One region of the Sinorhizobium sp. M4_45 genome, then DNA from elsewhere that is predicted to be linked to it. Evidence: predicted binding sites of a transcription regulator. Region 1 holds the regulator's gene; the other holds the start of a gene.

Evidence for each region. Region 1 encodes PhoB, which activates phosphate uptake and scavenging genes when phosphate is short. Its sites were predicted from a motif close to TGTCATNNANCTGTCAT; they were not measured.
Region 2: the regulator PhoB is predicted to act here: its motif matches at 1,777-1,793, upstream of CN933_RS16170 (DUF2794 domain-containing protein).

Annotation. Positions count from the first base shown of each region.
Region 1 covers NZ_NWVE01000002.1:41,716-45,925, forward strand. The annotation lists gene pstA (phosphate ABC transporter permease PstA) at 1-24, shown strand, start outside; gene pstB (phosphate ABC transporter ATP-binding protein PstB) at 38-853, shown strand; gene phoU (phosphate signaling complex protein PhoU) at 943-1,656, shown strand; gene phoB (phosphate regulon transcriptional regulator PhoB) at 1,768-2,451, shown strand; gene CN933_RS05820 (GcrA family cell cycle regulator) at 2,559-3,080, opposite strand; gene CN933_RS05825 (aspartate aminotransferase family protein) at 3,490-4,210, shown strand, end outside.
Region 2 covers NZ_NWVE01000005.1:193,642-197,851, reverse strand. The annotation lists gene acnA (aconitate hydratase AcnA) at 1-423, shown strand, start outside; gene CN933_RS16175 (DUF1223 domain-containing protein) at 663-1,481, shown strand; gene CN933_RS16170 (DUF2794 domain-containing protein) at 1,808-2,218, shown strand; gene CN933_RS16165 (ArsR/SmtB family transcription factor) at 2,426-2,740, shown strand; gene CN933_RS16160 (SRPBCC family protein) at 2,737-3,096, shown strand; gene CN933_RS16155 (ATP-dependent Clp protease proteolytic subunit) at 3,141-3,758, shown strand; gene CN933_RS16150 (GNAT family N-acetyltransferase) at 3,776-4,210, opposite strand, start outside.

The sequences.
Region 1 (4,210 bases):
CGTCGCTTTGAGCGTCGCTGGTAGTGGGGTAAGGACTATGAACATCATGTCGGAAGCTGCAGTCGAAAAGGCTCTTGAGCAGAAAATGAATACGGTGCCTTACAAGATGATCGGCAACGATGTGTCGGTCTATTACGGCGAAAAGCGTGCGCTCTTCGACGTCAACCTCAATATCCGCGAGAACACGGTCACGGCGCTGATCGGTCCGTCCGGGTGCGGCAAATCGACGTTTCTGCGCACCTTGAACCGCATGAACGACACGATCGAGAACTGCCGCGTAACGGGCAAGATCACGCTCGACGAGGACGATATCTACGATCCGTCGATCGACGTGGTGGAATTGCGTGCCCGCGTCGGCATGGTGTTCCAGAAACCCAATCCGTTCCCGAAGTCGATCTACGACAATGTCTCCTACGGCCCGCGCATCCATGGCCTGGCACGCACCAAGACCGAACTCGACGAGATCGTGGAAACGAGCCTGCAGAGGGCCGGGCTGTGGAACGAGGTGAAGGATCGGCTGCAGGAGCCGGGCACCGGACTTTCCGGCGGCCAGCAGCAGCGCCTCTGCATCGCCCGCGCCGTTGCCGTCAGCCCGGAAGTCATTCTGATGGACGAGCCCTGCTCGGCGCTCGATCCGATCGCGACCGCGAAAGTCGAGGAACTCATCCACGAATTGCGGGCGAATTTCACGATCGTGATCGTCACCCACTCGATGCAGCAGGCGGCGCGCGTGTCGCAGCGCACGGCCATGTTCCATCTCGGCAATCTCGTAGAGGAGAACGATACCGATAAAATGTTCACCAACCCGGACGATCAGCGCACCCAGGACTACATCATGGGCCGCTTCGGCTGATGGCCGGAGAGGGGCGGCGCTTTTCCGTCCCTCCCGGTCAAGACCGAACGAGGCCCATTCAGAACAGCGCGTCCCCCGAGGAAACGAATATGTCTCACGCACACATCATGTCCGCCTTCGACGAAGAGTTGAAGTATCTCACGCGCCGCATCTCCGAGATGGGCGGTCTCGCCGAGCAGATGGTCGCGGACTCCGTCCGTGCGCTCGTCAATTCCGATCTCGCCCTGGCCCAGAAGGTGATCTCCGACGACATCATTCTGGACGATGCGGAACGGCAGATCGGCGAAAAGGCGATCGTCACCATTGCCAAACGCCAGCCCATGGCCTCGGATCTTCGGGAGATCATGGGTTCGATCCGCATCGCCGCGGACCTGGAGCGCGTGGGCGACCTCGGCAAGAACACCGCAAAGCGGGTGATTGCCGTTGCCGGTTCAGGCATACCGCGCAAGCTTGCGCGCGGCCTCGAACACCTGGCCGAGCTCGCGCTCGTTCAGTTGAAGGAAGTCCTGGACGTCTACGCGTCCCGTTCGCCGGAAAAGGCGAACAGCATTCGCGAACGCGATGAAGAGATCGATGCGATCTACACGTCCCTGTTCCGGGAACTGCTGACCTATATGATGGAAGATCCGCGCAACATCACGCCGTGCACGCATCTTCTTTTCTGCGCCAAGAACATCGAGCGTATCGGCGATCACGCGACCAATATCGCCGAAACGATCTACTATATGGCGACAGGCGCCCAGCCGCAGGGCGAACGGCCGAAGGACGACATGACGTCGACATTGGGTTCCGTGACGGACTGAGATCGCCCGGCAGCCGGTGCCTATGCAGAATTTGTTCCGGCCGCCTTGGCGCGGCCTACCACCGTGCGCGGCGGCATGACGGCTGTCGTGCGTAGGAAGGAGTCCTACTGAATGTTGCCGAAGATTGCCGTAGTCGAAGACGAGGAAGCCCTGAGCGTTCTCCTGCGCTACAATCTCGAGGCGGAAGGCTTCGAGGTCGATACGATCCTTCGCGGCGACGAGGCGGAGATCCGCCTGCAGGAGCGCCTGCCCGACCTTCTCATCCTCGATTGGATGCTGCCCGGGGTTTCCGGTATCGAGCTCTGCCGCAGGCTGCGCCAGCGGCCGGAAACGGAGCGCCTGCCGATCATCATGCTGACCGCGCGCGGCGAGGAAAGCGAGCGCGTGCGGGGCCTTGCCACCGGCGCCGACGATTACGTCGTCAAGCCCTTTTCGACGCCGGAACTGATGGCGAGGGTCAAGGCGATGCTCAGGCGCGCCAAGCCCGAGGTTCTGTCGACGCTCCTGCGCTGCGGCGATATCGAGCTCGACCGGGAGACGCACCGCGTCCACCGACGCAGTCGCGAAGTGCGCCTTGGCCCGACGGAGTTCCGGCTGCTGGAATTTCTAATGTCCTCACCGGGGCGCGTCTTCTCTCGTTCACAGCTCCTGGACGGTGTCTGGGGACACGACATCTATGTCGACGAACGGACCGTGGACGTTCATGTCGGGCGGCTGCGCAAGGCACTGAACTTTTCCAACATGCCGGACGTCATCCGGACGGTGCGCGGCGCTGGCTATTCGCTGGAGAGCTGAGGCCGAAGGTCGCTGGCGCCCGTGCCGGCTTGCGGCATGGCAAAGAAAAAGGGGCCTTTCCGGCCCCGATTTTCGTCGTGCATCCAGAGCGGGATGAGCAAGGCGCCTCAGCGCATGCGCCGGCGCTCGGCGGAGGGCTGGTAGGCCAGCCGGGCATGGAAGGTGCAATAGGGAGAGGCTTCCGGGGAGTCGTTGCCGCAGAAGTGGAACTCTTCCTTGAGCGGGTCGCCGATCGGCCACTTGCAGGTGCGTTCGGTAAGCTCCGTGAGCTCCAGCCGCCGCGACATCGGCAGGACGATGTTCCTGTCGATCTGCAGCTCCTGGTCCATTTCCAGGTCGACTGCGAGCTCTTCCTTGAGCGCGGTCGCACCGGCCGTGCGGGTCACGGTGCGGGTTACGGAACGCGCAGCATAGTTCGGCGCGCGCGGGGCAGACGTCGCCCGTTTGGGCCGGGCTGCAGCGGTCGTGCTTCCTCCGGCCTTGGCGCGCCCGGGCAGGCTCAGCCGATGAACCTTTCCGATGACCGCGTTGCGGCTGACGCCGCCCAACTGCGCCGCGATCTGGCTGGCGCTCAAGCCCTCCGACCACAGCTTCTTCAGTTTCTCGACCCGCTCGTCAGTCCAGTTCATCTCTGCACTCCCCGTTCTCGGCGTTGGGATGGCGGAATCCGTCACCGCTCTCCGGGAAAAACCCGAAGATTCAACGCGATAATACTTTTGGTGACTAGGTCCGCCGCATGCGTCTAGTAATTGAATGTTAACCTACCGGCAGGGTGACTCCGTGGCAAGAGTCGCCGGAATCGCGCCGAATCGATTTCGCGGTTTTCCCCAACTTGCTGTCGGAGCGTTGCATTTTTGCAAGTCCCAGAGTGTGATTTTTTCGCGCTTCGGAATCGGCATCCGCAAAGCGCCTGCAAACCTTGGTTTTGTTGACATCGCGGTGCGAAATGGGAATAGTGCCTGTCGCCGCCGCAAGGCGGCATTTTTGATTTTTATCGGGCCGAATGGTCCGTGCCGCCGGAATGAAGGAGAGCTCGACATGGCCGCAACCACGCCGCTTTACGACACCTATCTGCGCGCGCCGTTGCGTTTCGAGCGAGGTGAAGGCGTTTGGCTGATCGCCGAAGACGGCACGCGCTATCTCGATTTCGCTGCCGGTGTCGCCGTGAACTCGCTCGGCCATGCCCATCCTCATCTCGTCGAGGCGCTGAAGGCGCAGGCCGACAAGGTCTGGCATCTGTCCAATCTCTACGAGATTTCGGGGCAGGAAAGCCTTGCACGGAGGCTGACCCAGGTGACCTTCGCCGATCGGGTGTTCTTCACCAATTCGGGTGCGGAAGCGCTCGAATGTGCGATCAAAACGGCGCGGCGCTATCATTTCGCCAAGGGGCACGTGGAGAAGTTCCACGTCATCACCTTTGAAGGTGCTTTCCACGGCCGCACGCTCGCGACGATCGCCGCCGGCGGACAGCAGAAATACATCGAGGGCTTCGGGCCGAAGGCGCCGGGCTTCTATCAGGTCCCCTTCGGCGATATCGCGGCGGTCAAGAACGCGATCAATGAAGAAACCGCGGCGATCCTCGTCGAGCCGATCCAGGGCGAGGGCGGCATTCGGTCGGCATCGAAGGAATTCATGCAGGGGCTGCGCGAACTTTGCGACGAGTTCGGCCTGCTTCTGATCCTCGACGAGGTCCAGTCCGGTGTCGGCCGGACCGGCAAGCTCTTCGCCCATGAATGGGCTGGCATCAAACCGGATATCA
Region 2 (4,210 bases), on a different contig from region 1:
GACGCGGCCATGCAGTACAAGGAGGAGGGCGTTCCGCTCGTCATCTTCGCCGGCGTCGAATACGGCAACGGCTCTTCGCGTGACTGGGCGGCCAAGGGCACCAACCTCCTCGGCGTCAAGGCCGTGATTGCCCAGTCCTTCGAACGCATCCATCGTTCGAACCTGGTCGGCATGGGCGTCGTACCCTTCGTCTTCGAGGAAGGCACGACCTGGGAATCTTTGGCTCTCAAGGGCGACGAAGTCGTGACGATCGAGAATCTCGCCAATGTCCAGCCGCGCGAGAAGCGCGTGGCGAAGATCACCTATGGCGACGGCTCGGTGAAGGAGGTCCCGCTCATTTGCCGCATCGATACGCTCGACGAGGTCACCTACGTCAACAATGGCGGCATCCTGCAGACGGTTCTGCGCGATCTCGCCGCCTGATCGGCGACGTATGAACAGAAAGGCCGGGGCGTCCACATCGACGCCCCGGCTTTTTATTGTCCGGTCCACAGGGTTTTGGCCGGCTTTGCGGCAGTCACTCCAACGTGACTTTTCGTTGAAGAATACCCGTCGTATGTAGGGGTCTCCCCGCGCGGCAAACGCGTTGAAGCGACGCACTTCCGGATGGAAACGTTCCACATTTTCCCGGAAGTGCTCTAACGAGCACGAACAAAGACGCCATGATATCCGCCTGCACACCAACAATCCGACGTCTCGCCCTGGCGATCGGGCTGTTTGGTGCGTTCTGCGGAGCATCCGCAGCGGATGACGGCAGGGCGGCCGAGAGCGGGCCGGTGAAGGATGGAGCGGTCAAGGACGGGGCGCTCAAAGGCGTCGTCGAACTCTTCACCAGCCAGGGCTGCTCCTCCTGTCCCCCGGCGGACGCGGCGCTCAAGAAGCTCGTCGATGAAGGCGAGGTCGTCGCGCTCGCCTATCATGTCGACTATTGGAACTATCTCGGATGGGCGGACACGCTCGCTTCCAAGGAAAATACCGAGCGGCAATATGCCTATGCGCGCATGCTCGGCCGCTACGGCGTCTATACGCCGCAGGCGATCCTGAACGGGCGCGACCACGCCAACGGCGCGGACCTGCCGGCCATCAGGAACCGGCTTGCCTTGATGGACGAGAAGGGCAAGGGCCTGTCGGTGCCGATCGCCGCCTCGATCGGCGGCGATGAAATCTCCATCAAGGTCGGTGCCGGCAAAGGCAGGGCGAATGTCGTCGTCGTCTATTTCGACCGGGCAAGGGTGGTCAAGGTCGAGAAGGGCGAGAACAGCGGCAAGGAGATCGCGTATTGGCATGCCGTGCGCGACATCCAGACCATCGGCATGTGGGAGGGCAAGCCCGCGGAGTTCACGCTGCCGGCCTCCGTCCTGTTCGAAGGCCAGGGCAACAGCGGTTGCGCGGTGCTGCTGCAATCGATGAAGGACAAGGAAACGCCGGGAGCCATTATCGGTGCCGCAACGGTTCTCGCGGGGCCGCAGGGAAAGCTCTGATGACAGGAAATGTTCCGCATCGCTTGCGGCGGAACAGGGGATGGTTCGGCCCGGCAGCATCGAGGGGCTGGGGCTGAGGGTTCGAAGTTACCGGACCGAACCAGCCATGTCTGCGTTCGAGAACCTCCCGCAGCATGACGGCTGGCCGGACATACGGTGGCAACGACTCTGTCCGGCAGCGGTCGGAGTGTTGCGGCGAATTGGGGCGGCGTTTTGACTGAATTGCGGCAGCCCCAAGAATTGCTGACATTGATCAACAGCTTCCGGCTTGCTTTTCCGATCGTGTGAGGCACACTGTCGTGGTCCTGTCACATTAGAAGGCCGAAATGCCGATGACTGATGAAACGGATTTGCCGCGAGGCGAAGCACGTCACTACGGCCAGACCACCTCCGATGTGGTCGTCGATCTTCACGAATACAAGCAAGCCAAGAACCCCCCGCCCGTCACCTTCCATCGCCGCGAACTCGACCTGATTCTCAAGGTCTACGGCCGTATGGTGGGCGAAGGGGAGTGGCGCGACTATGCGATCGACCACCTGAGGGACCGGGCCGTTTTTTCGGTGTTCAAGCGCGCCGGAGAAGTGCCTCTCTACCGCATCGAGAAAAACCCGAAGCTCGCCGCGAAACAGGGCGCCTTCAGCGTGCTCAACGCTCACGGGACGATATTGAAGCGAGGCCACGAGCTCGCCCAGGTGCTCAAGGCCTTCGACAAGGTGCTGAAGCTCGTCAAAACCTGACCGACATATCACTCGGAGCCGCCCCTCATCCGCCTGCCGGCACCTTCTCCCCGCAGGCGGGGCGAAGGGACAAGCGGCAGCGCTTCGCCTCGGCCCCCTCTTCCCGCGTGCGGATTTATCCCTGAATCGGTTGGCGGCGCCAAACCGCTTGCATCGAAGCGTGCCATCCGTGTTGCGAATCAGATAAGTGTATGCTTATCTGACGTCATGACTGAGAACGACATATTCAAAGCGCTCGCCGACCCGACACGCCGTGCAATCTTCGAGAAGCTGGCGAGCGGAAGCATGAACGCCAGTGCCTTGCGCAACGGAATGGACATCAGCCAGCCGGCCATGTCCCAACATCTCCACGTGTTGCGTAATGCAAAGCTGGTTCGGGAGGAACGGCAGGGGCGCTTCGTGAACTACGAGGTCGACCCGGAGGGGCTGGCGCTCGTTGCCGGATGGCTGGCGAAGTATCGCGCCTACTGGCCGGCGCGGATCGATGCGTTGAAGGTCTTGCTGAGGGATATGGATCAATGAACGATGTGGAACTGAACGAGCCGGCAAGGAATCTGGTGCTCGAATACGAACTCGATGAATCGCCCGAAAAGGTGTGGCGGGCAATCAGCATGCCTGAGTTCCGTGAGCGATGGCTGCCCAGGCGGGAACTGGCTGGGGCTGAGCCTGTCTCCACCGCACCGGGCAAGGAAATTCGCTACAGAATGCGCGACGACGAACCTCCCTTTCTCGAAAGCCTCGTGGCGTTCCAGGTCAGGCCCAGCAATGACGGCGGCACGATTCTGAAAATTATCCATGGGCTGGAGGATGAGCGGCTGGCTCCGCGAACTCCGCCGGCGGCGAACAGCAACCGGCTTTGGCTGATGCGCGCCGCCTGACGCCTCATTCTACCAAAACAAGCTCATCAGACAGGAGTTCGCCTATGCGCGAAGCGATGCAACTCGTCCCTATGGTCGTCGAGCAATCCAGCCGTGGCGAGCGCTCATTCGACATCTATTCCCGCCTGCTGCGTGAGCGAATAATCTTTCTGAACGGCGAGGTGAACGATGCAGTGTCTGCTCTCGTTTGCGCACAGTTGTTGTTCCTGGAAGCCGAAAGCCCTAAAAAACCGATCCAACTCTATATAAACTCGCCCGGCGGTGTCGTTACCAGCGGCTTCGCGATGTACGACACGATGCGTTACATCCGGGCGCCCGTGCATACGCTTTGCATGGGGACGGCCCGTTCGATGGGTTCGTTCCTGCTGATGGCAGGCGAAGCGGGCGAGCGCACCGCCCTGCCCAATGCAAGCATCCTCGTCCATCAACCTTCGGGCGGCTTTCAGGGACGGGCCTCCGATATGCTCATCCATGCCGAGGAAATCAGGCGAACCAAACACCGCATGACGCGGCTTTATGCCGAGCATTGCGGGCGAACATATGAAGAATTCGAGCGCGCGATGGATCGCGACCGTTTCATGACGGCGGAAGAAGCTCTGGAGTGGGGTCTGATCGACCGCATCCTCACCGAACGGGAATTGGGCGCTGAATTTGACGCTTGAAGCTCACCTGCGCAAGCTCAGCTCCTATAAAGCGTATCCGGATAGACGCCCTCGGCGGGCTTCGTTGCGGTTCCTTCTCCGAGCGGCCGCTGCATGAAGGCCGTATCAAGCCACCGGCCATGCTTGAAGCCGGTTGCCTTCATCAGCCCCTGCAGTTCGAAGCCGAGCGCCCGGTGCAGGGCGATCGATGAGGGGTGCGCCCCGCCGATTACCGCTATCATCTGGCGGAAGCCGAGAGCCGTACAGCGCCCGATCAGTTCGGAAAGCAGCGCCTTGCCGATGCCCTTGCCCCGTGCTTCCGGCGAAAGATAGATCGAATCCTCCACCAGGAACCGATAGGCGGTGCGGTTGCGGAAGGCGGAGGCATAGGCATAGCCGATAACCGCGCCACGCTCGTCCAGCGCGACCACATAGGGGTAGCCGTTGCCGGTGATCGTGGAGAAGCGGAGCGC